One region of the Rummeliibacillus sp. GQ308 genome, then DNA from elsewhere that is predicted to be linked to it. Evidence: riboswitches for the same ligand, from Rfam matches in the RefSeq annotation. Region 1 holds a riboswitch; each other region holds the start of a gene.
What was found. Region 1 has a riboswitch for S-adenosylmethionine ahead of AC6CHJ_RS07980 (5-methyltetrahydropteroyltriglutamate--homocysteine S-methyltransferase). Riboswitches for the same ligand answer to the same signal wherever they lie in the genome.
Positions count from the first base shown of each region.

Region 2: another riboswitch for S-adenosylmethionine. It lies ahead of AC6CHJ_RS07300 (methionine ABC transporter ATP-binding protein); the one in region 1 lies ahead of AC6CHJ_RS07980 (5-methyltetrahydropteroyltriglutamate--homocysteine S-methyltransferase).
Region 3: another riboswitch for S-adenosylmethionine. It lies ahead of AC6CHJ_RS00170 (O-acetylhomoserine aminocarboxypropyltransferase/cysteine synthase family protein); the one in region 1 lies ahead of AC6CHJ_RS07980 (5-methyltetrahydropteroyltriglutamate--homocysteine S-methyltransferase).
Region 4: another riboswitch for S-adenosylmethionine. It lies ahead of AC6CHJ_RS12075 (methionine ABC transporter ATP-binding protein); the one in region 1 lies ahead of AC6CHJ_RS07980 (5-methyltetrahydropteroyltriglutamate--homocysteine S-methyltransferase).

Region 1 is NZ_JCAXDQ010000001.1:1,606,963-1,614,384, reverse strand. Features, by position in the region: gene AC6CHJ_RS08005 (flavodoxin family protein) at 1-113, opposite strand, end outside; gene AC6CHJ_RS08000 (superoxide dismutase family protein) at 265-840, shown strand; gene AC6CHJ_RS07995 (DUF4352 domain-containing protein) at 1,182-2,231, opposite strand; gene AC6CHJ_RS07990 (YczO family protein) at 2,524-2,739, opposite strand; gene AC6CHJ_RS07985 (nucleoside triphosphate pyrophosphohydrolase) at 2,987-3,322, shown strand; SAM riboswitch class I at 3,416-3,516, shown strand; gene AC6CHJ_RS07980 (5-methyltetrahydropteroyltriglutamate--homocysteine S-methyltransferase) at 3,646-4,749, shown strand; gene AC6CHJ_RS07975 (PH domain-containing protein) at 4,801-5,214, opposite strand; gene AC6CHJ_RS07970 (NAD(P)H-dependent flavin oxidoreductase) at 5,398-6,363, shown strand; gene AC6CHJ_RS07965 (reverse transcriptase-like protein) at 6,475-7,146, shown strand; gene AC6CHJ_RS07960 (response regulator transcription factor) at 7,190-7,422, shown strand, end outside.
Region 2 is NZ_JCAXDQ010000001.1:1,474,270-1,481,691, reverse strand. Features, by position in the region: gene AC6CHJ_RS07325 (ABC transporter ATP-binding protein) at 1-372, opposite strand, end outside; gene AC6CHJ_RS07320 (DinB family protein) at 643-1,113, opposite strand; gene AC6CHJ_RS07315 (M20 family metallopeptidase) at 1,272-2,474, opposite strand; gene AC6CHJ_RS07310 (MetQ/NlpA family ABC transporter substrate-binding protein) at 2,517-3,359, opposite strand; gene AC6CHJ_RS07305 (methionine ABC transporter permease) at 3,378-4,028, opposite strand; gene AC6CHJ_RS07300 (methionine ABC transporter ATP-binding protein) at 4,018-5,049, opposite strand; SAM riboswitch class I at 5,146-5,248, opposite strand; SAM riboswitch class I at 5,392-5,492, opposite strand; gene AC6CHJ_RS07295 (hypothetical protein) at 5,734-5,994, shown strand; gene AC6CHJ_RS07290 (PA2928 family protein) at 6,126-7,422, opposite strand, start outside.
Region 3 is NZ_JCAXDQ010000001.1:22,501-29,922, reverse strand. Features, by position in the region: gene AC6CHJ_RS00185 (CDP-glycerol glycerophosphotransferase family protein) at 1-1,220, opposite strand, end outside; gene AC6CHJ_RS00180 (histidine phosphatase family protein) at 1,478-2,035, shown strand; gene AC6CHJ_RS00175 (homoserine dehydrogenase) at 2,353-3,339, opposite strand; gene AC6CHJ_RS00170 (O-acetylhomoserine aminocarboxypropyltransferase/cysteine synthase family protein) at 3,576-4,871, opposite strand; SAM riboswitch class I at 4,980-5,091, opposite strand; gene nfsA (oxygen-insensitive NADPH nitroreductase) at 5,268-5,999, shown strand; gene AC6CHJ_RS00160 (hypothetical protein) at 6,053-7,422, opposite strand, start outside.
Region 4 is NZ_JCAXDQ010000002.1:177,307-184,728, reverse strand. Features, by position in the region: gene gltC (glutamate biosynthesis transcriptional regulator GltC) at 1-277, shown strand, start outside; gene AC6CHJ_RS12085 (MetQ/NlpA family ABC transporter substrate-binding protein) at 315-1,133, opposite strand; gene AC6CHJ_RS12080 (methionine ABC transporter permease) at 1,185-1,853, opposite strand; gene AC6CHJ_RS12075 (methionine ABC transporter ATP-binding protein) at 1,843-2,868, opposite strand; SAM riboswitch class I at 2,958-3,063, opposite strand; gene AC6CHJ_RS12070 (thioredoxin family protein) at 3,120-3,428, opposite strand; gene AC6CHJ_RS12065 (toprim domain-containing protein) at 3,443-3,784, opposite strand; gene gcvH (glycine cleavage system protein GcvH) at 3,873-4,256, opposite strand; gene AC6CHJ_RS12055 (arsenate reductase family protein) at 4,335-4,691, opposite strand; gene AC6CHJ_RS12050 (acyl-CoA dehydrogenase FadE) at 4,811-6,595, opposite strand; gene AC6CHJ_RS12045 (acetyl-CoA C-acetyltransferase) at 6,651-7,422, opposite strand, start outside.

The DNA.
Region 1 (7,422 bases):
ATAATATCTTTTAAATAGATGCGTCTGTGAGTTACATTTTTTGTTACGATATCAGTGAGAATTTCTGTATTACCATTAGCGCGAGAACTTCCTATAAAGGTAGTGATTTTCATACAATTTCTCCTTTCTATCGTTCTTATTCTCTATTATAACTTAATAAAGTTTTAAATTGTTAGAAATTTCAAAAAGTGAATAAAAAGAATCACAAACATATCGAATAAAAAAAGGCTTAGCTGGCCACTCTGAGAGAAAGGAGTGTTTTAAATGAAATTATTAAAAAATACTTGGCCTATGTTAGTCGTGCTTCTCATTCTAACCGGGTGTTCGACAAACAAACAAAAAGTAGACAACTTAAAACCAGTAAGTGGAGAAAAAAATACAACCATTCACGCAACGGCTAAGTTTATTAATACAGAAGGTAAAGAGTTAGGGAAAGCGAATTTGACAGAAAATGAAAAGGGCGTACAAATCGATTTGAAGTTACAGGGTTTACCACCAGGAGACCATGGGATCCATATTCATGAAAAAGGGATATGTGAGAAACCAACATTCGAATCTGCAGGAAGTCATTTTAATCCAACTCACAAAGTTCACGGATACTACAACGCAAAAGGTTATCATTTAGGCGATCTTCCAAATATACAAGTGGAAGAGGATGGAACAGTAGATGTAGGTTTTGCGACCAAGGCCTTCACCTTAAAAGAGGGAGCGCATAATACATTGTTTGACAAGGATGGAAGTGCGTTTGTTATTCACGAAAAAGCAGATGACTATAAAACTGATCCGAGCGGTAATTCAGGCGCACGAATTGCTTGCGGAGTAATTGAAAAAAATAATTAACATCTTAAAAAAGCTAAGGCCATATCATTTTGACTACCAGACGAGAGAGCGACAAAGCCACCTCCAAGCTGTCGCTCATTATTCTCAATAAGTAAAGACGATTAAGTATGTTGTTTCAACAACGGAGACCATGATAAGCTGTCGGTTGGTTGCGTCTTGATGTCGAAGAAAATGTGTAGTTACTTATATCTAGTGTTATCCGTTAAGGATTAGAACTTTTTCTAGAAAATATGGGTGATAACAATAAAAAAAATCAGTAATAGTCTTCTGCGTAAAGAAGAATATTTATTTAACCAAAATAAAAACCGCTTGAATCTTACCATTCAAGCGGTTTTTTTTATTTAATAAGTCTGTAATACGAATGCTTTAAGCAAATCATCGTATTCGCTATTCATATCTTGGTCTGTCTTTTGAATTGTCCATTTACCATCTGTTTCTTTTAAAATGAGTGCATATTCACGACTATCATCTTTCAAACTCGTATTGTTCATAATTTGATCAATACGGCTAAATGTGTAATTTAAAGCATCTTCTTGTGCTTTTTTATATTCTTTATAGCTATATTTATTTTGGTTTTTCTTAGCAAATTGTTCGCTTACTTTTCGAGATTGTTTATAAAGATCTGATGTGTCGAAATTTTTAAAGCTAACATTTACTTTAGCCTGTTTTGAATCACCATAAGCAATTTTATAAGTAGGCTCAATTTTTTTATTTAAAGCGTTTCGGTATTTTTCAATAAACATTTTTTCTAAACGCATGGATGGTGTAAACTCACCAAAGCCTTCCTTCAATTGATTGGCAAGTTCTTCATCAAACTTTTGGCTGTCTGCTAAGACATCATTTGTGAGTAAGGATTTAAAATCTGGATTGTCATTGCTTAAGAAAACTTGATCAACATAAGCTGCTACAGCTTTCTTGGCATTCTCTGAATCATTTTTATACTTCGACGGATCCACTGATACTACTAACTCTTTATGTTTCTCACCTTTGTCATCATAAATGCGCGGTTGATAATGAAGCTCATACTTTTCTTCTTTATTGACAGGGTAAAAGAGGTCACCACTCGCTTTTTTCTCAGGAGAGATACTTCCTGATAGTTCTTTAAAAGATTCTTCATCCGGTGGATTTACATAGACAGAGTCAATTTTTTCATCATCTTTGCTACCATATAAACTAAAGTTTGAAGAATTTACTGGGATTTCATTTTTAGATTTATTTTGGACTGTCACATTTAATTTGAGATATGTTTTTTCATCGGTTTCATCATACTTGGTAATTGTTACATATTCTCCAGAATTAACTTTAAACGCAATATCACTCGCTTCGCTTCCAGATTTGTTTGTTTTTTTGCTGCTTCCACATGCCGCTAAGGCAAAGGTAAGAATAGCCAATAGGCTTAGCAGCCACAAATTCTTTCTGTTAATAGGAAACCCCTCCGTTTTCTTTTTAATTTGCTGAACCAAATGGTAACCAATCTTTCACAATAGAATCATCATTCTAAGGTATTCAACTGCAAAATTTTTGTGAAATGCTTATAAATAAGCAGTGAAAGGGTATGGATTCTTCTAGTTGCCGTATGTATTTGTTCGTATTCCGCCCCTTGAGAAAAGAGACTTTCACTCTCATGAAAGTCTCTTATACATGTCTTGCACGGATGTATGTGAGTAATAGAGAAGCACTAGCCTAGCCAGGATAGCGCTCTTCACTTGAAGAGGTATCCTTTGTATGATGGTTGTGTTTTTCATCTTCAACTTGTTGATTTAACTCCTCCATTGGGATGGGATCAACCGTTTGCATTTCAGGGTCTTTGTCGTAGATACTTTCTTTATCAGACTTTACTTCATCTGGTGTATCCAATGGTCCTTCTTTTAAATTTTCGGCTTTGTCATTTTCTTTCATTTTCATCATCCTTTCTTACTTTACATATAGCCTCAATTCAAAAAGTTAAACCATTTTTTAAACAGAATTCGGCAATTTTTGTGTGTAATCGGTAATAGTGGTGATCAGCTGATGGTTTCCTATAAAGGATAAAATGTATTACTTCTAAATTCTAGTTTTTCTTATAAAATAGTGTAAAATAGAGAAAAAGGAAACAGTACTAAAAACTCTATTTATACTAAAATACTCAGAGGTAGGTGAGTACAAATTGCCAATTTACAATAAATTAGTCCGAGATTTTATCCCGCAAATCATCGAAGGAAAAGGGAAAAAATGTATAGTTGAACAATTGAGTGAACAAGAGTTACTACAGAAAATGAAGCAAAAATTCATAGAGGAAGCCTATGAAGTACAAGAAGCAAAAAATAAGGAAGAGATGAAGGAAGAATTGGCAGACCTTTTGGAACTTATACATACAGCATTAGAAGTTTATAATATTTCATTGAAAGAATTGGAAGAATCACGTTTAGCTAAAGCTGAAAAAAGTGGACGTTTTTCAAAAGGTATTTATTTGGTTGAGGTGCAAGATGAGGAGAATATATAGTTGATTTAAAATCAAATTTAAAAATTTTTAAAAAACATTGACAATTCTGTTTATTGCGTTATTATATATTTATACAAACTTAATATGTTGATTTTCTTATCCAGAGAGGTGGAGGGACTGGCCCTTTGAAGCCTCGGCAGCGGACTATTAAAGTACTGTGCCAATTCCAGTAGCGTAAAGCTAGCAGATAAGAGGAGCGTTTTTTTCGTATGGTATTTCAACCCTCTTCTTATTCATTGAGAAGAGGGTTTTTTCTATTTAGAGGATAGAAGAGTTGGAGTCAATTAGTCAATTAACTAAATGAAACTAAGGGAGAGATTTTGATGACAAAGACGTTAGTAAAAGCACCATTTAGAGCTGATCATGTAGGTAGTTTATTAAGACCAGAAAGCATTCACCAAGCACGTAAGGACTATCAAGAAGGTAACATATCCGCAGAACAATTACATCAGATTGAGACGGAAGAGATCAAAAAAGCGGTGGATAAACAGATTGATGTTGGTTTACAAGCAGTAACTGATGGTGAGTTTCGACGTAGATTTTGGCATACAGATTTTCTTGAACATTTAAACGGTGTTGAAGGATATATCCCAGAACACGGCTTCAAATTTAAAGGAGAAGAAACAGAAAAATATGATGTTCGTAATAACGGAAAGATTTCTTTCAACTCAAATCATCCGCATATTCAAGATTTTCTAGAGTTCAAAGAAATTGTAGGAGATCGGGCAATTCCAAAACAAACGATACCTAGCCCAAACCAATTATTCAATGCTGGCATAAGAAACCTTGACATCTATCCAGATATCGAGGAATATGCGAGTGATATTATCCAAACTTACCGGGATGCAATCCAGGCCTTCTATGAAGCAGGTTGTCGTTATTTGCAGTTGGATGATGTCTATATTGCGGGACTGAATGCTGAGAATATCCCATTTAACGACAGTGGATATTCACGTGAAGAATTGATTAACCTTGCGCTTCGGGTAGCAAATGGAGTGTTAGAAGGCAAACCGGAAGATTTAATAGTAACTACACATTTATGCCGCGGGAATTATCGTTCAAAATGGGCTTTTGAAGGAAGTTATGCTAAAATTGCTCCAACTTTGTTCGCAAATGAAATAGTGGACGGATTTTTCTTAGAATATGATGACAATCGGTCTGGCGACTTCACACCACTATCCTATATTCCAAAGGGCGGGCCGCAGGTAGTTCTGGGAGTATTTACTTCAAAATTCGGCGAGTTGGAAGACAAGGAAAACATCAAAGCTCGTGTAGAAGAGGCAACACAATTTGTACCACTCGAGCAGCTATGTATCAGCCCACAGTGTGGATTCGCTTCAACTCATCATGGTAATATTCTAACGGAAGAAGAACAATGGGCAAAATTAAAGTTTATTGTTGATATATCAAAAGAGATTTGGGGATAAGAGAGTGGGAACAGCTAGTAAAGCTGTTCCTTATTTTGATTAATAGATGATTTACTGATCTAGCTTGGAGTCTAATTCAATTTTAGGGTTAATACTTTTTAAAGTAGCTAAAAATTGCAGCTGCTCCTTTGGAGATACAAGTGCCATTTTATTGTCTGCGTCAAAAATGATCTCCAATCGATCTATTGAAAGGGCAGGGGCAGCAAGCAAATTTTTGGTTTTAGCAATTGATTTAATCTCTTTGATAGGAACTTTCTTTTTGAAGGGGCCACTTCGAATAATCAGGTAGCTTTGATTAACTTTATATCCTGTACAAAACCAGCCCCATATGAGCAAAATTGCTAACGGAACAGTAAAAACAAGGACTACATAATCTCTTACTGCAACAATAGGTGCGAAACAAGCAATGATTGTACCCCAATATAAAGGGTATTGCCATAAATCTTTTTTTGATGGGTAATACATCTTGTTAAATCCTTTCGCTAATTTATTTTTAAAACATTCATATATGGAAATTAATTCTTTATATTACTTTATCAAATGCAGACCCGCATTTCATTCTGTTTTAGTTCCAATAATATGAAAATTCTTTGCATTCCCTTATACTAATAGAAAGAAAGGTATATACAATACATGGGGGTGTCCAAATTGAAAACACGTGTTACAGAGATTCTTGGAATTAAGTATCCCATTGTCCAAGGTGGTCTTGCTTATTTGGCTTACGCTGATTTATGCGCTGCGGTTTCAAATGCTGGCGGGCTAGGACAGATTACAGCCGCTACTTTGGGATCTAAGGAAAAGCTTCGAGATGAAATCCGAAAAGTGCGCACATTAACAGATCGTCCTTTTGGCGTCAACTTCGCTATTTCAAAACATCAAAATGCATATGAAGAGCTTTTAGAAACCGCAATTGAAGAGAAAGTACCTGCTATTTCTATTACAGGTGGTAATCCAGCTCCAGTGTTAAAACGCGTTAAAAATGAAGATATTCGCACTCTAGTCTTGGTTTCAGGAGTAAGGCAAGCTCAGAAAGCGGAAGAACTAGGAGCAGATATATTGATGGCAGTTGGTCAAGAAGGTGGCGGCCATTTAGGACGCGAAGATATTGGCACAATAGTTCTTGTACCGCGCGTTGTTGAATCCGTATCTATTCCTGTTCTTGCTAGCGGTGGTATTGGCGATGGTAGAGGATTGCTTGCAGGCCTCTCGCTTGGTGCGGAAGGTATTGAAATGGGTACACGTTTTATCGCCACTAAAGAATGCGTCCATGCAAGTGAAGAGTATAAACAAGCGATTATTCATGGAAAAGAAACAGATACTGTCGTAATCAAGCGGTCACTTGGTGCTCCTGCCCGCACCATTAAATCTCCTTTCACAGAAAAAATACTTCAAAAAGAAGAAAGCGGAGCAACTTATGAAGATTTGAAAGATATGATTAGTGGTGAAGCGAATTGCAAATATATTTATGATGGCGAGCAAGAAAGTGGTTTTGGTTGGGCTGGCCAAGTAATTGGTTTGATTGATCATGTGCCGTCTGTCGCTCAACTATTTGACGAGGTGATAGAAACAGCAGTAAACGGGCAAAATCGATTAGCTCAAATTTTAGGCGAGTAGCCTATTGTAGCCTCTTTATTAGAGGCTTTTTGTGTTAGGTGAGCTACTATATCATAATTAATCTGTATATTGGTGACAATAAGCTAAAAAGATAAAATGACGGAGGTTACAATGAAAATTACAATCAAATGGACTTACAAAATTCCACGTGGTGGTATGGAGACAGTCTTTCGCTCTGATCAAATGGAAGCTGGAAAAGCACTTAAAATGGCGGAAGATATTGAGAAAACAGGACGTATTAAAAATTTACTGTTGATAGACCCACATGGTAGTACATGGACAATGAAAGAGTTAAAACGCTATTTGAAAGAAATTGAAGAGGAGCCACACAATATTACAGTTTATTTTGACGGCGGATATGATTTAAAGACTGCGGTTTCGGGACTTGGTTGTGCTATCTACTTTGAACAAAATGGTAAACAAAAACGACTGCGAAGAAACGTACAGGCGGTTGGTCATAAATCAAACAATGAGGCAGAGTATGCAGCGCTGCATTTGAGTATTATCGAATTGGAGCTTTTAAATGTACATCATATGAATGTACGCTTTTTGGGAGATTCACAAGTCGTAATCAATCAAATGAGTGGTGAATGGGCGGTGCTAGAGCCAAATTTACTAAGTTTTGCAGATCGTATAGATACTGCGCTAAAAAAACTAGGCATTGAAGCAGAGTATGAACATATATCACGTAAAATGAATGGTGAAGCAGATCGCCTTGCTTCACAAGCATTGCAAGGCATCGAAATTGCCGCACAAGTAGAATACGTATTAGAAAGTGACTAATTATTGAAAACAGACATTAAGAAAAAGAGTGAGTAGCTTGAAAGTGTTAATAATAGATGATGAACAAAAAATAACAGATGTCTTAACATCTTATTTTGAGAGAAATGGAGATCAAACCTGTGTAGCAAATACAGGGGAAAAGGCTATTGAGATGATGGACAATATACCGCTTGATATGATTATTTTGGATTTAATGCTACCGGATATGGATGGGGAGGAAATCTGTCGGTATGCCAAATTGAACTATCAAATACCCGTCATCATGCTGACAGCCAA
Region 2 (7,422 bases), 130 kb from region 1:
ACGTGTTTCTATTACATTTGGAGATACTTTGGACAATGCTAGAGGCAATAAGATATTTTCCCTTACTGTTAAAGTATCTAGTAAATTATAATCTTGAAAAATAAAACCAAGGTTATTACGGCGAAAATCTGATAACTGGTCTTCCTTCATGGTTACAATATTTTGACCAGCTATGATTACTTCACCTGAAGAGGGAGTATCAATAGTAGAAAATATATTAAGTAATGTAGATTTTCCTGCACCTGAAGGACCCATGATACCAATAAATTCACCTTCGTTTATTTTAAAGTCAATATCCTCCAATGCTTTATATTGATTTCCTTTTGTCCCATACACTTTTTGAACATTTTTTGCGGATAAGATGGTTTTCATTGAAATGTCCTCCTTTAATGACTACATTTCAGATTATATTGGACCGACCTTACACTGTTTTAATCTAAACCTTACATAAACCTTAAATATAGAGAAATCATCAAGAATGAAGTTAAAAAGTTGTAATTTCAAATGTAGTTTCGTAGAAACTCATTGTAAAATATCATAATGTTTCTTGTTGTGGATTTTTGATTTATTAATATAGACTAACGAGGTATATAAATTTAGAATATAACGATAAATAAAAAGAGATGGCTGAATGCCCATCCCTTATTTTTTGTGTAAGATTTCTTTTATTTGATTGAAGTGATGCTGATCATGTTCTGCAAGACCTTCAAAGTAGTCATATAAATTTAGCGTTGTTTGTCCAATAGTTATCTCTTCTTTCCAACGAATATCTGGAATTCCCTCTATTTTTTGAAGAAGTTCACTTCTTACTAAAATAAAGTCGGTTATAATTACCTTTTTTTCTTGTTCTCTAGCATTACGAGCAGATGTAGCATTTAATGTTTTTACATCAGGCCCTATTGGAAGTTCCTGAACTGAAAATAGGTAAGGTAAACGGTTATTTATGACAAATTCATCCCAAGGAATTAAATGTCCAATGATTTCAGCTACAGTCCATTTCCCTTCTTCTATTTTCCTCCTCCATTGCTCTTCTCTTAAATTATTCAATGATCGCACAAATTCTATAGCATATTGATGATGTTTAATTATCTTATTTCGTCCATTTATATTCATATAATCGTCTCTCTTCTTATATTATTTACTATGTAAGGTTCCAAACAAATAGAGTGGTTTTCCAAATGAATTAGCTATAGTTTATCATCCTTAATAATTATTTTCTGTATCAAGATAAAATAAAGCCCCTCAGCTAATTGCTGAGAGGTTTTATAGTTTTATTCTGCTTCGTCTGCTTTTTTCTGGTTAAATTCAGTTTTGATCGCATCTAACAAGTCAGGTTCAGTTATTAAGCGCAAAGCAGTAAGAGCAAGTGCTTTAGCACCTTTAATTAACGCTTCATCACCCTTTTCAGATTTTGCAGCTTCTCTAAATGCAATCGTGTGAGGTACAAGATCATCTGGACCAATTTTAATATATGGATGTATAGTAGGGACTACCTGGCTGATATTACCTGCATCTGTAGAGCCGATTCCATCACGTCCGCCAGCAACCTTCTCCCCTAACTCTTCTATTATGTCTTTAAACACTCCATTGAATGTATCATTAAGCAACAGATTATCTACTTCATTTTGGAAGGCAATAATATTAAGTTTTGTCCCAGTTGCGAGTGCTGCTCCTTCAGCGATAGCTTTTACTCGTTTGGTTACTTCGTTCAAACCTTTTCTTGTTGCTGCTCGAATGAAGAATCTAGCTTTTGCATATTCAGGCACAATATTCGGTGCATCTCCACCATGTGTAATAATTCCGTGAATACGAACATCACTTGTCACATGTTGGCGTAGGGCATTAATGCCATTAAACAATTGAATAACAGCATCCAGTGCATTGATACCTTTTTCAGGGGTTGCTGCTGCATGCGCCGCTGCGCCGATAAACTCGAAATCAAGCGGATCTACTGCAAGCGAAGGCGATGTTAGATTGGTTACACCTTGAGGATGTATCATCATTGCCGCATCGATTCCTTCTACTAATCCGTGTTTCACAAAGCTACCTTTCGCGCTTCCATTTGGTCCTCCCTCTTCTGCAGGTGTACCAAAGACAACCGCTTCTCCACCAACCTCATCCACAACTTTGCTTAAACTGATAGCAGCAGCAACACTCATGGTTCCAATAATATTATGCCCGCATGCATGACCGATTCCAGGAAGAGCATCATATTCAGCTAAAAAAGCAATTGATGGACCTGGTTTAGTAGATTTATAGCGAGCAACAAATGCTGTTTTGTGACCAGCCACATCTCTCTCTACTGCAAAACCTTCTTCTTGGAGAAGGTTTGTTAATTCTTCAGAAGCAAAAAATTCCTCATTTCCGATCTCTGGATTATTATGAATCCTGTGGCTTATTTCAATATACCTTCCTTGACTAATATTAACATTTGCTGTTATTGCCTCACTTAAATGTGTAAGTACTTGTGTCATATTAATTCCTCCTCATTTATTAAACTTTTAGCAACAATCTTTTTACCAACCTATTTTCTTTAATGGTACAAATGTTGGGATCAGTGTGCCGCCATATTCTTTATTGATGAATTTCGCTGTATCTTCCTCTTGGTATAACTCTGCAATTCGTTTTAAGGTTTTGTTGTTTTTATCTTTGTCATTCACTGCGATAATGTTCAGATAATCAATTGCTGTCTCGCTCTCATGGAAAATTGAATCTTTGATTGGATTAAGACTTGCATCTCGGGCAATACCGTTATTAATAACGCCTGCATCCACATCTTCTAATGCTCTCGGTATTTGAGCAGGAGCAGTAGGAATAAGTTCAATATTTTTAGGGTTTTCAATGACACTATCTTTAATAGAGCCTAAGCCATCATAACCATCTACTAATTTTATAAGGCCAGCCTCCTGCAATAATAATAGGGCTCTCCCTTGATTTGAAACATCATTTGGCAAAGCAATCTTTGCACCTTTTTTGATATCTTTAATGTCCTTCAATTTGTTTGAGTAAACAGCCATAGGTGCTAAACATGTTGTAGCAATTGGAACAAGTTTAAGATTATGTTCTTTAATAAATTGGTCAAAATAAGCAACAGTTTGGAATGAATTGGCATCCAACTCACCATCTGCTAACGCTGTATTTGGAAGTACGTAATCATTAAAAGATACAAGCTTAATTTTGATTCCTTCTTTAGCTGCTTTTTTCGCTACATAATCCCAAATTTGCGTATCTGTCCCCGTAATGCCGATTTTATATGTTTTTGATTTTCCATCTGCCTCCTTACCGCTGGATTCGCTTGAACAGGCTCCCGTAAAAATAACTAGTGACAGCACCAGAATGGATAGTAAACATTTTTTCATTTTAATTGCCTCCTTAGATTAACCTCTTCTTATTTTTTTCGATAAAATGTTGCCAAATGACTGTAGCCCCTGAACCAAAACAATTAGTATAGCTACGGTAATTAGCATGGTGGTCGTATCAAAACGTTGATAGCCGAACGTTATGGCTAAGTCGCCAATACCACCGCCGCCTACGGTTCCTGCCATAGCCGATGCTCCAATCAGACCAATTGTCGCGATGGTAAAATTCACAATAAGTGAACTAAGAGCCTCAGGCAGTAAAAACCTGAAAATTGTCTGAAATGGAGTAGCCCCCATAGCATCTGCCGCCTCTAAAACACCTTTATCAACCTCTAGTAGCGAGCTTTCAACTAATCGAGCAATGTAAGGGCCTGCGTAGAAGACTAGTGGAACAATAGCTGCAGATGTTCCAATAGATGTTCCGACAATGAGCCGGGTAACTGGGATGATGGCTACGAGCAAAATAATAAAGGGCACAGATCGGAAAACATTGATCACTGCATTTAAAACCGTGAATACTGGAAGGTTCTCAATGATCTGTCCTTTACGAGTGACAAATAACAGGATGCCTAGCGGAAGGCCGATAATGATTGAAAAGATAAATGAAAAACCAACCATTTGAATAGTTTGAATTAGCGCTTCAATAATTTGTTCAGAATTAACTAGCATGTGCTACCACTTCCTTGTAAAGAATTTGTTGAGCTTGCATATATGATAATGCTCGTTTCACTTCCGTATCGGCTCCTTGGATTTCAACAATCAGTTTGCCAAAAGGAATACCTTGCAGTTCGGTAATATTGCCGAATAGCACATTGATTTCCACATCGAGAATTTTAGATAACTGTGATAAAAAAGGACTTCCTGTAGACTCGCCGACAAACGTAATATGGAAAATATGATTTAGTGCTTGCTTGCGTTCCATCATATTGAGTATTGATGGTGGAATTTGATCATGCATTACGGTACTAACAAAGTTTTGAGCAGTGTTAGTTTTCGGCGCGGAAAAGATATCAAATACTGTTCCTTCTTCTATCACTTTCCCCGCTTCCATCACTGCCACTCTGTCGCATATTTCTCGAATGACAGCCATTTCATGCGTGATCATTAAAATCGTAATCCCATACTCTTTGTTAATCTTCTTCAAGAGTTCCAATATGGAACCAGTTGTCTGTGGATCTAGAGCAGAGGTCGCTTCATCACAAAGTAGAATTGAAGGCTGTGTTGCTAAAGCGCGCGCTATGCCTACGCGTTGTTTCTGGCCGCCGGATAGTTGATCAGGATAGACTTGAGCTTTGTCACCTAAACCAACGAATTCAAGTAATTCTGAAACCCTTTGTTTGATTTGATCCTTAGGAACTTTACTTAAAATGAGCGGCATCGCTACATTTGCATATACTGTTTTGGAATTGAGCAAATTAAAGTGTTGAAATACCATACCAATGCTTTTCTTTACTTCGCGAATTCGCTTTTTGCTAATGGTTGTTAAGTCATGACCGTCTACTATGACTTTTCCGGAAGTAGGTTTTTCTAGTGAATTTACACAACGAATTAAGGAGCTTTTTCCTGCACCACTGAAGCCGACTACGCCAAATATTTCACCTTTATTAACTTTTAAATTAATCGAATTTAATGCACGTATCTCCTTTCCTCCGCTGTTATACACTTTAGAAACATTTTGGAATTCTATCATCCGTTCAATCTCCTTCCGATTTTTTCAACAAAAAAGTCCTTCTCCATGGAAGAAGAAGGACAGTAAGACATATGACTTCATATGTACGGTAACGTCTTCTTATCTTCCAAGCTTAATCGCTTGCTGGAATTGGCACGGTGCAAAAATGTCCGCTGCCGAGGTTTCAAAGGGCCAGTCCCTCCACCTCTCTTGATAAGAGCAATATTTAATTAAGTATAAGTGGTACATCTGCTAAACTGTGTTTTTAATTCCCCCTTTCAAATTAATTTTGCCATAAAAAAATCCTTCTCCATGGAAGAAGAAGGACACAAAGACATATGGCTTCATATGTACAAATACGTGTTCTTATCTTCCAAGCTTAATCGCTTGCTGGAATTGGCACGGTGCATATGTCCGTTGCCGAAGCTTCACAGGGCCAGTCCCTCCGCTTCTCTGGATAAGAAAAATGATTATTTGATTGATTTTTACTATACATGGTCATTTTTGAATTGTCAATATAAAATAATATTTTAAAAGATTTTTATTTTTCTTATTGCTGTTTCTTTTATTATTAACATAGATTAACGAGGTTTATATATTTATTATTTTTATCTATTTTCAATGATTATTTATCTAATAAACATTATATATTTTAGAAAATTTTGATAAAATGTTATTACCCATATTTTACAAAGGAGTAATTCTATGAAAAAAATACTGACTGTTTTTTTGCTTGTAAGCTTTGTATTTCTTCTTAACTTTTTTATTTTAGGTCCTACTCGTACCTTGCTACCTTATTGGACTTCTTTCTTTATCATTTGTTTAGTCATTACCTTATTTAATTTCTTCCGATCAATGAATAAAAATTTTCCAGTAACATTTATTTTTATGGGTGTTGCATTGGGTTGTTTAGGTTTATGTTTATTTTCTTTTTTGATTACTAGTGGATATGAAATTTACAAATAAAAGAGGAAAAATACTCTTTCCAATTTAAAAGCCGATGAAATTTTACAGCTAAGTAGAATTTCATCGGCTTTTATAGATAGTTTATAGTAAACAAAGTACAAGAAAGAGACTTTAGTAGTTTCGTTTATTAATTATTTTCCAAGCTTATAATCATACTGATACACTACTTTCCCTGTTTCTTTGTTGATTTTATATTGATAACGTCCCGTCCAAGCATAGACAAACTTTGTGTCAGCGAATACTTCTAATGAAGTGGTGGCATTTTCAAGTGGAGCATCTAAAAGTTGCTCCCAAATCAAGTCTCGTTTTGTAAGATCAAGCAAGGCTAAGGTCTGCCGATTATCGTTGCGCTTTTTCTGATAAACAATGAGCTGCTTTTCAACAGGCTTACTTTCAACTAGCCTTACGCCCATTAGCTCGGGGTAAAGTTTTTTTATTTTCTCGCTTCGTTTTTCAACACCTGCTACACTCTCATCCCATCCTACTGGTAAAGTACGTATTTTATCAGCATAACTCGGATCTTCTTTTATTTCGTTCGTAGCTAAATTTAACTTAAAATAACGACCATCTAAGCCGTAAAGATAGACTTTATTTAGACCTTTAATAGAATAGTCAGTATACATGTAGCTTAAATTATCTTCTAATACAGGGAATTTATTCAGAAAGTCTTTTTCGTCTGCTTGCTTTTTCCCTGTTTTTGGATCTATAAAATAAAGGGTTTTCTTTTTATTATTTAACACCAACAGTCCCTCGCTAGTCTCTCCTACTAAGTATTCTTGCCAAGTAGAGATCCTACTCCACAGCTTTTTACCAGTATGAAGATCAATAGCACTCATTAAGAAGCCTTTGAAGTTGGTGGTTATTCCATTTTCTGTTCCATTGGGTGTAGTTTTACTTATTTTAACGACGGATATTGGCTTTTCTTTTAAATCGAAGAGTACAACAGGTGATTCTAGTTCAATTCTTTTGGGTGCGAAAAGTCCATTAAACCCCCATAACAGGCATGAAAAAACGAAAAACACCGTTATTAAAAACGAGCTGAATTTCAAGAACATTTTACCTAGGGATTGTTCTTTTTTCTTCAATTGATAAATTTGGCGAGGTATAAAAATAAATAATGATAGGATAACTAAGGCAGCAATCACTGTTAACAGAATGTAATCAGACCGCCAACCTGTTGGTATCCAATTGGCTAGATAATTTGGCTGCAGGAACTTGAGTAAGGCCGAACCAAGTAGAAAATTAAAGAACAGTACAATAATTAATTTTTTAAAAATCTTAATTATTGAAAAAGGCTCAGTTTCTTCGTTTCTCTTCTTCGCTACTATATAAATCATCTTGATAGGCAAATATAATAAACGGAGGTAGAGTAAGATTAGAGCCGTATTATGTATTATATTAGAATTAAAGTTTAGCAGCATTAGCCAC
Region 3 (7,422 bases), 1.6 Mb from region 1:
GAATAATTTCTGCCAAGGAAACTTTCATAAACAATCGTATTACTTTTAATCGGCAACCTTGCAAAAACAGTTTCTTGGATTTTTCTCTGTCTAAATCTTTTGTTTTTTGGTTTTAAAAATTGATAAGCTTTATATCCAAAAATCCGCGCCTTGCTAATTTTGTAAGCGGTTTTATAATTGCCTGCTTTAATTGGCAGGATTTCTGGTTTATGCCTTTTTCTTAATTTAATAGGATTAGAAGTTTTATTCAATAAATGATTTAAAGTTGAATAAACTGGTAACATTTCATGGAAAGATTCCCTAAACGATTTATTTGTATCAATTTGATATAAATAATAGTTAATAGCGGCTAATTTAACTTTCCGTGCCATTTCAAGGTCTTTACAATAATCAAGAGCTTCATCGAAAGCTTGACACCTTTTTAATAATCTATCATCTCTAATTTCTTGCGTTAATGATGGATAGTTTATAGAGTCATTATGAATATATTTAAAATACAATTTTGTCGTTGTTTGTTTAATTACATCGACATGGTTGTACAAGTCAACTAAAAATGGGATATCTCCATACAAGTCATTGGATGAATGGAAGTTTAACCCGCTTTCCTCTAGAAATGACTTTTTGAGGATGAAACTATGTGATCTAAAATGATAGTCAAGTTTCTTGAAATACTTTTTAGACTCTACACTAGTATACGTATGTTGGATTAGGTTACTTTCGTACATTCCGTTTATTACTTTAGCTATTTTTTCTTTGTCTGCATCTATATCACTGGCCTTTAAAACGGCTTGAAGGGTACCAAAAGAATCGTTATCGTATAAAGATTGTCCTCTTTCTCTGAAAGTCGTTTTCTTGTCCAACATAGTTTTTGTAATCCCATACTTTAAAACATTTGTTTGATCAGGATCTTCATCTATTATTTGTTTTGCATAAATTAAAGCATTAGGATGTAAGTAATCATCCGAATCTAGGAAAATGATATACTTTCCATTTGCATGCTTGATGCCCATATTTTTATATTCTTGTAAGTGGTTATTCCCAGACATGTTAATGTCGTTAACGTTCAATTTTGATTTCTTCAGCTTAGAAATCATTTTAGAATTGTTATGTAAAAAAACTATTTCAAAGTCCTTAAATGTTTGATTTTCTAAACTTTCTTTATAATTATAGAGAAATGTTTCGCTGCTTTCTTTATAAGATGTAACTATTGAAAAAAACACGGCAAATCCCCTCTCTCCAACTATTTGAAGTTATAAACAATTATACATTATTTTCCCTAATAATATAGTTAGAAACATCAAATTTTTGACATAGGAAGCCTTTAGTCTCCATATTTTTTACTTTTTTGGATTAGGTCGTATTAGATGGTCTGTGGTGATTAAGAACTTTTTGAAAGGCTAACTAACGCGACAAATAGATTAATAAGCATCGATACCCTGATGCTACAATTGGATCATTACTGTCAGGAGCTGATACAATGACTAATTTATATTTTGTTAGGCATGCACATTCTACCTATACACCTGATGAATTAAATAGACCTTTATCAGAAAAGGGATTTTCTGATGCCACTCTGGTTACAAGATTATTAAAAACAGAGGGAATTGATGTTGTTCTTTCAAGTCCTTATAAAAGAGCGGTTCAAACAGTAGAGGGCATAGCAGAATACATACATACAGATATAGGAATTATAGAAGGTTTTAAAGAACGGACTTTAACTGCAGTCCCTTCAAAAGATTTTGCTTTTGCAATAGCAAAAGTATGGGAAGACTACAACTTTTCATGGGAAGGTGGAGAGTCTAACGTTGTGGCTCAAAAAAGGGGTATTGAAGCTACATTTAAAATATTAGACAACTATAAAGATAAAAATGTAGTGATAGGAACACATGGAAATATCATGGTGCTAATCATGAATTTCTTTGACAGACAGTATAATTTTTCTTTTTGGCAGAATCTTGATATGCCAGATATATTTAAATTGACTTTTGACGGAAAAGTATTAAGAAACGTAGAAAGAATTTGGGATAGAGATTAATTCTTTTTTATTTAATTGGCGTGATTGTTATTAACACAATTGCTCCTGAACTCTCTATCAATTTATTCTGGAATTTTTTTCATATCATGAAAGAAACGTTATGGATTGCGACAATACCAGTTTATTCATGGAAAGATATGCCGATTAAGTAGACGATAAAAGTATGAAGTGTAAAGCCATGAAAAACTACTCTTCAACCTAAAAGACTAAGAAGAAAAGTTATATAATGCAAAAGGATAGATGTATACAGGCCCACACTCCTGTTCATCTATCCTTTCTTTTTAAACCAATATTATGATAAATATCTTTTAATTGAGTTAAATTGAAATAACAGTTTTAGTTTTTGTCAGCATATCGCCATAATCTTCCACCATCGCGCTCGCAGTCGGAAGCATTCCCGCTCCTGGGCCTACAAGTGTTACGGTGCCTAGCAGATCCGCCTCAATGGCAACAGCGTTGTTTACTTCCTCAATTGAATAGAGAGGGTGACTCTGATCTATGAGCTCAGGTCTAACTGTCGCATGCACCTCGCCTGTTTTATAATTTTTTTGGACTAGTGCAATATGTCGGTAGCGCATGCCTTTTTCAGTTGCTTCTTTTACTTGTTGGGATGTGATTTCATTAATACCTTGTACTTTTACATCCTTCCAATCTGGCTGCTCTTTAAATGCTAGTTCACTGAGGATCATTAGTTTTCGAAAAGCATCTTGGCCTGATATATCGTTATAAGGATCTGCTTCAGCGTAGCCTAATTTCTGTGCATCTTCTAAAGCATCCTCAAATGCCATTCCTCTTGCACGCATTTGGGTCAATATGTAATTGGATGTTCCATTTAATATACCTTGAATGCGCTGTACCTCATTGACACGAAGCAGATTTTGCATCGTTTTTATAACAGGAACGCCGCCTGCAACTGTTGCCTCAAAACCTACCTGCACTCCATGTTTCGCTGCTTTTTCCTGAAGTGATTTGCCATGCTTAGAAAACATCACTTTATTAGCGGTGATAACGTTGCATCCCTTTTCAATAAGGCGGTCAAGGTATTGATATGCAGGTTCCTCTCCTACAATTGCTTCGAAAACAACATCAAGATTCGAAATATCCAGGATTTCCTCTATTTGATTTGTCAGCATCTCTTTAGCAGCATGAGGACGTGGCTTATTCGGATTGCTGACGAGGACTTTTGCTACTTCTAGGTCGACATCTAGCATCTGTTTCAATTGACTGCGCTTTTCTGTTAATATGCGATAGACCCCCTGGCCAACTGTACCAAAACCTAATATAGCAACCTTTACCTTTTTCAAAAAACCGCCTCCATTGTCTTATACTGAATTAATCTACATACTGATGATTTTAGCTTACACAGAGTATGTTTACAAGATAAATCCTCCTACAAAAGACATGTGTGTACCTGGAGTGTTCATTTAAATCAAAATGAAAAGAGTGAAAAGACAATCCATCACTCTTTTCTTTATTTATTTAAAAAATTTTTTAGGAAATGCTGCTACTTCCCTGAGGCGAAGCGAAACTCATTAACAAATTATTTTGCTGCAACTTTTGGGCTTACCTTTGTGAATGCTTCTTCAAGTGCAGAGATGATATCATCGATTGCTTCTAACCCAATAGATAAGCGAATTAATTCCTCTTGCACGCCTGATTTTTTCAACTCTTCACTGTTTAATTGTTGATGAGTTGTTGAGGCCGGATGAATAATCAATGAGCGGGCATCTCCTACATTTGCCACGTGACAGAACAATTCGACATTGTCGATAAATTCGCGTCCAGCATCTCTGCCTCCTTTAATTCCAAATGTAAGAACAGAGCCATAGCCATTCTTTAGATACTTTTTAGCAAGAGGAGCGAATTCACTATCAGAGAAGCCATTGTATCCTACCCATTCCACCTGAGGATGCTGACGTAAGTATTCAGCTACCTTTCTAGCATTTTCATTATGATAAGGCACACGAAGATGCAGTGTTTCAAGACCTTGCAATAGTTGGAAGGCAGCATCTGGGCTAAGCGTTGGCCCAAAGTCGCGCAGCAATTGTACGCGCAGGCGTGTAGCGAAAGCTGCATTACTCACATCAATGCCATAGCGGATGCCATGATAGGATTCATCTCTTTCTGTATAGTCAGGGAATTTGCCTCGTGTCCAATCAAACTTGCCTGCATCCACCACCACGCCAGCGATTGTTGTACCGTGCCCGCCAATCCACTTAGTCGCAGAGTGAATCACAATATCAGCGCCATATTCAATAGGATTACATCCAATCGGTGAGGCAAATGTATTGTCGATGATTAGAGGGATTTCGTGTCGATGGGCAATATCCGCAATACTTTCGATATCTGCTACTGAAAGACTAGGATTACCAATCGTTTCAACATAAATCGCTTTTGTATTTTTTTGGATTGCCCCTTCAAAATCTTCAAGCTTCCGTTCATCTACAAATGTAGTATTGATTCCGTATCGCGGCAAAGTATTAGCAAATAAATTGTACGTTCCTCCATACACACTCGCAGCTGAAACTATATGATCACCAGCACGCGCTATATTTAAAATAGAAAATGAAATGGCCGCCATGCCTGATGATAAAGCAACCGCTGCTGTTCCACCTTCAAGCAAGGCTACTCGTTTTTCAAAGACATCAACAGTTGGATTCATGATTCGAGAATAAATATTGCCTGGCTCTTCCAAGGCGAATAATTTCCGTGCATGCTCTGTATCATTAAATCTATAGGCTGTTGTTCGGTATATTGGCACCCCAATTGCACCAGTTGTAGGATCAGGCGTTTGGCCACCACGTACTGCTAAAGTCTCTTTACGAAATTCTGTCATTCTAATTCCCCCTAATATAGTTTGAGATGGAAAGCTGAGGTGTGGCAAGGATTTTTCCAAAAGAAAAACCCTTCTTCACATAAGAAGAGGGTCATTAGCATTTTCCTCCCCTTATCTGTCAGATTCGCAATAAAGAATCTGTAGGAATTAGCACCATGTAAGATAACTTACTGGTTGCCGGGCATCGCAGGGCCTTTCCCTCCGCCACTCTTGATAAAGGTAATTTATTCTGTTCCATCTTGTTGTTGTAAGTATAGGTATTGCATTTTAAAAAGTCAATACTATTTTTTGATATTTCTAAATATTACATACAAGCGGATTCGTTTCGCTAGTCATTTCCTACAATTTCTCCTATAGTTAATTAGAGAAATCCACAAAATAGGAGTTGTTCTACAGATGGTTAAAGATTTATTGCGTAGCCATTCATCAGTTCGAAAATATACAGGTGAAGAGATACCAAAAGAGGTTGTACGAGATTTAATTGAAACAGCACAAATGGCTGCTACCTCACATTTCATCCAAGCATACAGTGTCATCTGGGTAACTGATGCCGACAAAAAGAAAAAATTAGGCGAGCTCTCTAACAATGAGTTCCAATTCAAAACAGCAGGTGCTTCTTTCTTATTCTGCGTTGACTTCAAGCGTTTGGAGGCTGCCGGCAAAAAGCAAGGTGTAGAAATTGTGGCTGATTCTGCTGAAAATCTTCTTGCAGGCGTAGCCGACGTAGCGCTATTTGCACAAAACTTTGTTATTGCCGCTGAATCAGAAGGATACGGCATTTGTTATATTGGCGGTGCACGCAATAACCCAGCTGATATCAGTGAATTATTCAATCTGCCTGAACACGTTTTTCCTATGTTCGCCATGACGATCGGAAAACCGACGAAAAGAAATGAAACAAAACCAAGACTTCCACTGGATGCCGTGCTACATGAAAATAGTTATGATGAAGAAAAATACGATACATTACTTGATGAATATGATGCGACATTAGAAGAATACTACCAACACCGTTCATCGAATCAAAAAATGTCGAATTGGACAAAACAAATGGCTGATTTCTTAGTTGAACAGCGTCGTCCATTTATCAAAGACTTCCTTGCATCCAAAGGATTTACTTGGAAATAGAAAAATGCTCTATAAGGTTTTTGGCTTTTGCCTGCCTTATAGAGCTTTTTTAATTATTTATCTTCGATTCCCTCTATAACCATTTCTTTTACTGGTAAAAAGACTTCGCTTGAATTCACATATTTCAGCTTCACCGTGTCGCCTTCTTTCAGATAGACTGCGAGAGGAGCCACTTCTGAACTCACAATATAATTTTCTTTATTATCTAGCAAGAAGGAAACAGTTGTGAAATCCCCATTCTTTTCCTTATAAACGCGGACTACTTTTCCTTGAGTTTCTTTTTCTTCTGCTGCAGATGTTCCTTTTAACGAACTGTTGCCAATTCGGGAGATAATGGTTTTATATTGCCGTAGTGCTTCATTGGGTGTTGCTGCAGATACTGAAAGTTCAGGCCTTGCTGCAGACACAATCGAGTAATTTTGTAGGAAGCCATTGGAATCTAATACTGGCACAAGCCAGCTAGCTTCACCGTAAAAATTGTAGATAATCGGCATAGAAGCACGCCATTTTTTCTCGATGAATTTTTTCTCAATGATTTGAATAGCACCCTGCGAATCCATATAGGATTCTTCTTTATTGCCTGTATAGTACGTTGCATGACCTGTACGCGCGTCTGTTAAAGAGTAGCCAAGCATAGAATCTACGCCTTTTTTCGGACTTCTAAAATCAGTGAAATAAAACATTGTTCCATTCTCATCAAAGACAGGGCTGACATTCGCTTCTGTCCCTTCATCTGATGGCAATTTCACATCTTTCTTGCCGACTAGACTATTCCAAAAACCATGCACATATTTGCCGAAATATTCATTTTGTCGGCTTACTGCTTCGGGAGAGATCGCTCCGTCAATAAAGGCAGGTATTTTATCTAATGTATACGTTTTAGAAGCGCCTGTTTTTACATCTACCATAACAATGCCCTTTGGATCAAAGCCATTACGCGCAGAAATGAATTTTCCATACGTTCTGATATAATACGGCTTGCCGTCATCGTCTACTTCCAATTGTGGATCGCCATAAAAAATTTCTTTTGGATTAGCAAGTCTCATATGGCGTTTGACATTATTGTTAAAATAGCCAGAAGCTGTATAAACCATTTCTGATTTAACGAACTTTGGATTGTTAGATGAATCGGTTGCACTCATGATGAGATACCCTGGCGAAACTTTCCCCTTCATCCATTTGAAAAAGTCAGAAAACTCAACGGGTGCAATATAAACATATTCGCCCGCTACTTTTTGGATCTGCAATTCTCCTAATTCATAATAGCTAGGATTTGGCACTTGGCTGAAGGCCTTCTTCATCTTATTTCGTGCGAATTTTGGTGGAACACTTGCAGGCGTTTTCGTGTCATCAAACGCTTTCATTTCCACTTTGTGATCCATCTCCGCCGACTCAAATTTTTGATTGGCGTTAAAAACGGGAG
Region 4 (7,422 bases), on a different contig from region 1:
ATCCGTCGGTTTTACACCACATATCACAACGATGGGTGAAGATTTAGATGCTTTAAAGGGCTTGGTTGCCGCAGGAATCGGCGTAAGCCTACTACCGGAAAGTGCATTTTACGATGCTACACCTCGTCGTACAGCTAAGTTGACGCTCACCAATCCGCCATTCACACGAAATGTTGGGGTTATCTATCCACGCAATCGTGACCTGGCCCCTTCTGAAAAAATCTTTTTAGACTTTGTATGCCAACTATTCTCACGGCTGTCGCAATTTAAATTATAAAAAAGGTGTAAGCATTAAATGCTTACACCTTTTTGTTTTATTTAGAAACCGGTACAACTGACCCTTTCCATTCTTTCGTAATGAAGTCTTGGATTTCTTTTGAATGCAGGGCATCTACTAGTTTTTTCACTGCTTTGTTATCTTTATTTTTCTTCTTCACTGCCACTACGTTTACATATGGTGAATCAGAGCTTTCAATAGCAATAGCGTCTTTTGTTGGGACTAAACCAGCATCAATAGCGAAATTAGAGTTGATGACAACCGCATCGCCTTCCCCGTTTTTGTACATTTGCACTAGCATTTCAGGTGCAGTGCCGCCATCGATTTTTAAGTGTTTCGGATTTTCATCAATATCTTTAATGACTGCTTTAGTAGGATCTACACCTTTTTTAAGCGTAATCAACTTGTTTGCTTGAAGCAATTGAAGTGTACGACCTTGGTCAGTCACAGAGTTGGAGATTAGAATAGTCGCTCCATCTGGCAACTTATCAAGTGATTTATATTTTTGTGAATAGACGCCGATTGGTTCGATGTGAATTTTGCCGGCAATCGCAAAATCATAGTTATTATCTTTCATTTGCTCTTCAAGATACGGAATGTGTTGGAAGTAGTTGGCATCAAGATCACCATTATCTAAATCTTTGTTTGGCAACACATAATCTTGATATTTTTCAATCTTCAAATCAATGCCTTCTTTTTTAAGAATTGGCTTCGCTTTTTCCAAAATGATGGCATGAGGCGTATTAGATGCACCCACTACCAATTCTTTGTCTGATCCTGCTTTGTCTTTGTTTCCGCATGCTGCTAGGCTAAGTGCCAACGATGCGGTAAGAATTCCTGCTACAAGTTTCTTCATTTTTCATAACTCCCTTTCGTTTTATGTGAACGTCTGAACGGTTCAACCAAATTATCGTTTATCAAGTCTTGCTGTAATAAAGTCACCCACTATTTGGATAACAAACACGATGATTAATATAAACACCGTGGCAACGAATACGACGTCTGTACGGCTACGTTGGAAGCCATCTAAAAAGGCTAAGTCGCCAAGGCCACCTGCTCCAATGATGCCCGCCATTGCTGTATAACCGACTAATGCTACAGCTGTCACTGTAATACCAGATATCAAAGCTGGCCATGATTCTGGGATTAAGACCTTCCAGATTAATGTACTTGTTTTAGCGCCCATAGATCGGACTGCCTCAATGACCCCTTTATCAATCTCCCGGAAAGAAATCAATACCAGTCTTGCATAGAATGGAGCAGCGCCGATAATTAATGCCGGCAATGCTGCATTCGCTCCCCGAAGCGTTCCCAATAGCATTTTAGTAAACGGGATAAGGAGGATCACCAGAATAATAAATGGAATAGAGCGGAAAATATTCACGACTGATCCTGTCAGCCAATTGACTAGCTTATTTGCCCATAATTGATTGGGACTGCTCAAAAATAGGATAATCCCTAATAGAAGCCCTATGACAAAGGTGAACACAGTTGAGACTACTGTCATATAAATAGTTTCCTGTGTTGCTTCCCACATTGCTAGCCAATCCACATTTGGAAATAACTTAGTTAGCATGTTGGATCACCTCCGATTTAACGTCTTCCCCATCTAAGTATTGAATGGCTTTATTTATATTTTCTTCATTGCCTGCAATGCGAACGATCAGTGTGCCGTATGGACCGCTTTTGGTAGCGGAAATATTTCCGTGCACAATATTTACATCCACATCGAATGTGCGAATCAAATGCGAAATCACTGGCTGCTCAGCTTTCTTGCCGACAAATGTCAGCTGAATTAATTGGCTGTTTGGATCATCCAACATTTGCGAAATCGATTCTTTATGTTCTGCTGATTCTGTTACCTGAGAAACGAATTTTTTTGTAATTTCTGCTTTTGGCGATTGGAACACCTCTAGAACATTGCCTTGCTCAACGATTTGCCCAGCCTCCATCACGGCCACTCGATGACAGATTTTGCGTATAACATGCATTTCGTGTGTGATAAGCACAACTGTAATGCCCAGCTTTTCATTAATGTCTAAAAGCAAATCTAGGATAGCATCTGTTGTTTCCGGATCGAGCGCTGAGGTTGCTTCGTCACAAAGCAACACTTCTGGATTATTGGCTAATGCCCTTGCAATTCCTACGCGCTGTTTTTGCCCACCTGACAATTGGGATGGATAGGCTTTCTCTCTTCCCTTTAAGCCAACCATTTCAACTAATTCGCTTACTCGCTTTTGGCGTGCCTCTTTTCCAACGCCCGCTATTTCAAGAGGAAAGGCGATATTTTCTTCCACAGTCCGCGACCATAGCAGGTTGAAATGCTGGAATATCATGCTGATCTTCTGTCTTGCCTGTCTCAGCTCTTTTCCCTTAATGGTGGATATATCGTACCCGCTCACTTGTACGGTGCCTGAAGTCGGTTTTTCCAACCCGTTTAACAAACGAATCATTGTACTCTTACCAGCACCGCTGTAACCGATAATTCCAAATATTTCACCTTTTCTGATCGTCAAATTGGCATCTTGGACAGCTGTAAGGGATCCACTTGCTGTTTTATATTTTTTTAGTACATTCTTTAAGAGAATCATAGCCAAACCCCTTTCATCAAAAAAAATAAGGCCTTTCTGTTAAAGATAAACAGAAAGGCCTTACGTATTGTATTTATACGAAAACCGTTCTCTCATCTTCCAAAGTTTACACTTTGCGTGAATTGGCACCATATCACAAACTGTGACGGTTGCCGGGCTTCATAGGGCACTTCCCTCCACCTCTCTTAATAAGAGCAACGCAATATTTAATTAGGTTATGCTAGTTACTTTACCATGCTGAATTTTGTTCGTCAATCCTTTTTTTGAAACTTTTCAAACAAATATGACACAGACTGAAAAGCGTATATTTTGTCATGCACTTCGCCATCTTCAGCGATTAACAGGCAAGGAACACTTTCCACCTGATATTCATATGCCAGTTCTTCGGCATAATTCAAATTGATTTTGCCCATTGGGATTTGTGGGAATGTTTGTTGGATGACCTCCATCATTTTAGAGGCAACCATGCATGTACCACACATGGGCGTATAGAGATAAAAAGCGCACAATTGGCCGCTTTTTTTCGTGTTTTCCCATTCTTCAATTGACCATTCTTGCATCGATTGGATCATCCCTATTCTATAAAATAAGCAGGGTCAATTTCGAAATCTGCTGCTAATAAGACCCTTGCCAAATATTTTCTTGGAGTCGTTTCTACCTGTCTATATAAGGAGAGTGTACGCAAATGATATGCCTCTGGATACTCTTTTTTCATCAGTGCCCGCAAGCGGTCGCCTGAGTAATCTTCATCGAATAATGTGTATAAATCATATTGTTCGTAAGGGGTTAGCAACTCTTCTAGCTTGCTTGCGCTAATCGTTCCATTGGTGCATATAATTGGAATGCTTTCTGTCAATAGAGGTGCTATTTGAAGCTTATCCTGCCTTCCCTCTACTATAAGCACTTTATCAGGCAATGCCCGCACCTCCTCATTGGATAGTCAGACGATACTCTCAGTTGATATAAAAAGCGCCAACACAGAATAGTGAGGCGCTTGAATAAGATTATTCTTCGATTAATTCGCCGTATTGTTCAGCAGATAATAGCGCATCGATTTGAGATGAATCTGAAGGTTCTACAACAACCATCCATGCTTTTTCATATGGTGATTCGTTAACGAATTCAGGGCTGTCTTCTAACTCTCCATTGATTTCAACTACTTTACCTGAGATTGGCGCGTATAATTCTGAAACTGTTTTAACAGATTCAACACTACCGAATGGTTCGTCTGCTACGATTTCGTCGCCTACTTCTGGAAGTTCTACGAATACGATATCGCCAAGTTCAGATTGTGCGAACTCTGTAATGCCGATGCGTACTTTACCGTCTTCTGTTTTCACCCATTCATGCTCTTCTGAATAACGCAAACTTGCTGGAATATTACTCATTTCTACCCCTCCAAATATGTATTTATATTCATATTAATTTTGACATAATCCTTATCTAAAAACAAGCAATTCTATAAGCTACTTCCATGTATTTTCAAAATCTTCTTCTTTAAAACCTAAGGTGATTTTTTGACCATCTGTAACGATAGGTCTCTTTAGAAGCATACCGTCTGACGCAAGCAATGCAAGCTGATCTTCCTCGCTCATATCCTTTAGACGATCTTTCAGCTCAAGTTCACGATATTTCTTCCCAGAGGTGTTAAAGAACTTTTTCAGCGGCAAGCCACTAAGCTTCCAAAACGATTTAATTTCTTCCGCAGAAGGCGTACTTTCAACAATGTGACGCTCCGTAAATGGAATATTGTGATTCAGCAGCCAAGCTTTCGCTTTTTTGCAGGTTGTACAGTTAGGATATTGTATTAAATTGATTGGCATAAACATTCCTTCTTTCCTCTACAAATACTCCTACTATTGTAGAGCGACACTTATTTATACGCAAGGAATCCGGCCACATGATTAGTATGACCGGATTCCAAAGGTTTATTTACTTACGATTAGACTGTATATTTTTCAGCTGAGATTAATTTAACAGATGCATGGCGTTTTTTAGAAATCAGGTTGTAAGGTGTATAGCGAGTCAATTTGCGCAATGCAGATAATAGCATGCGTGATTCATCACCTTCCACTGATGCCAAAATAGTTTCTTTTGCTTCTTTTTCAATTTCAGCAAATGCTTCTTGGCAGAAGATTTCTGTATACAAAACTTTTTGTGCCGCTTTATCAAACCCATCACGGTTAAGCGCTTTTTCAGAACGTAATACAACAGATTCCATTGCAAATAGCTGGTTCGCGATATTGGCAATATTCACAAGGACTTCTTGTTCTTGCTCTAATTTTGCACCAAAGCGTTGTACTGCTGTACCTGCAGCCAATAGAGCAATCTTCTTCGCCATTGTTACAAGGTGTTTTTCTTGTGCTAATGGCTCATCACCGATTTCTTCTGGCATCATTGACAACAATTCAGCTTGCAGGCTTTGTGCTTGTTGCAATAAAGGTAGTTCGCCTTTCATTGCTTTTTTCACAAATGTGCCTGGTACAATCAATCTGTTAATCTCATTCGTACCTTCAAAGATACGGTTGATACGTGAGTCACGGTAGATGCGTTCTACTTCGTATTCTTGCATATAACCATAACCACCATGCAATTGTACAGCTTCATCCGCGATATAATCTAATGTTTCAGAACCAAATACTTTATTGATTGAACATTCGATTGCATATTCTGCGATTGCTGCAGCTACTTTTTTGCCGTCTTTTTGCTCTTCAGGGCTTAAGTGGCTCATGCGTTCTTCAAAGTAACCAACTGTACGGTAAATTAGCGATTCTGATGCATACAATCTTGAAGCCATTGTCGATAATTTTTCTTTTGTTAAGTTAAAGGAAGAGATTGGTGTGCCAAATTGTTGGCGTTGATTTGTATAAGCAATTGCCAATTCAAGCGCGCGTTTTGAAGCACCAATTGAACCTACGCCCAATTTGTAACGGCCGATATTTAAAATGTTGAATGCGATCACATGGCCGCGTCCTACTTCACCAAGCAAGTTTTCAACAGGTACTTTCGCATCTTCTAAAATTAGAGTACGAGTTGAAGAAGACTTGATCCCCATTTTCTTTTCTTCTGCGCCTGTTGATACGCCAGGGTAGTTGCGCTCAACAATGAATGCTGAGAATTTATCGCCATCTACTTTTGCATATACAACAAATACATCAGCAAAACCAGCGTTTGTAATCCATTGTTTTTCACCGTTCAGAATGTAATGAGTTCCTTCTTCGTTTAACTTGGCAGTTGTTTTAGCGCCCAATGCGTCAGAGCCTGATCCTGGTTCTGTTAATGCATAAGCAGCAATCAATGCGCCAGAAGCTAGTTTTGGCAAGTATTTTTGCTTTTGGTCCTCATTGCCGAATAATACGATTGGCAGTGAACCGATTCCTACATGTGCACCATGTGTAATTGAGAAGCCGCCTACTCGTGCCATTTTTTCTGCAATTAACGCAGATGAAATCTTATCAAGACCAAGGCCTTCATATTCTTCTGGTACATCGGCTGCCAACAAGCCTAATTCGCCAGCTTGCTTTAATAAACGCACGGAATGTTCAAATTCATGATTTTCTAGATTTTCCACAACAGGTAGTACTTCATTGTGTACATAGTCTTCTGTTGTTTTAGCAATCATTTTTTGTTCATCAGTGAAATCTTCCGGAGTGAATACACGATTTGCTTCCAGATCCTCTGTTAAAAAACTGCCGCCTTTAATTAGGTTTAATGTATTTTCTGCCATTCTGAATCTCTCCCTTTATTTAAATTTATCTTTAAGCACAAGGTGTATTTCTACTCTATAATATTTCGAAGACGCCAGCTGCGCCCATACCGCCGCCGATACACATGGTAACAACCCCGTATTTTTTACCTTGGCGTTTTAACTCATGAATCAGCTTTAAGGTAAGCACTGTGCCTGTTGCACCTAAAGGATGACCAAGAGCAATAGCTCCTCCATTTACGTTTACCTTTTCTAAATCAATGCCCAATTCACGAACGACTTGGATTGATTGTGAAGCAAACGCTTCATTGATCTCCCATAAATCAATATCCTCTATTGATAAACCTGCAATTTTCAATGCTTTTGGTACCGCCACAATTGGACCAATCCCCATAACTTCAGGAGGCACTCCGCCCACTGCGAAGCCTAGGAATTTTGCCATTGGCTTTAGACCTTGCTTTTCTGCCTCTTCACGGTCCATGACTAGCACAGCCCCAGCTCCGTCTGATGTTTGCGAAGCATTACCAGCTGTTACTGACCCTTTAATAGAAAAGGCAGGGCGTAATTTGGCTAATGTTTCAGCAGACGTGCCTACACGAACACCTTCGTCCTTATCAAAGGTAAATGTTTTGACTTGCGGTTTATTATTTTCATCTACATAGTGCTGCTCTACTTCAACCGGCACAATTTCATCTGCAAATTTACCTTCAGCAATAGCTTTTGCAGCTCTTTCATGTGAGCGTACAGCAAATGCATCTTGATCTTCTCGGCTGACTTCGTATTTCTTAGCTACTTCTTCCGCAGTATGGCCCATGCTCATATAATACTCTGGCGCTTCTTCTGCTAGT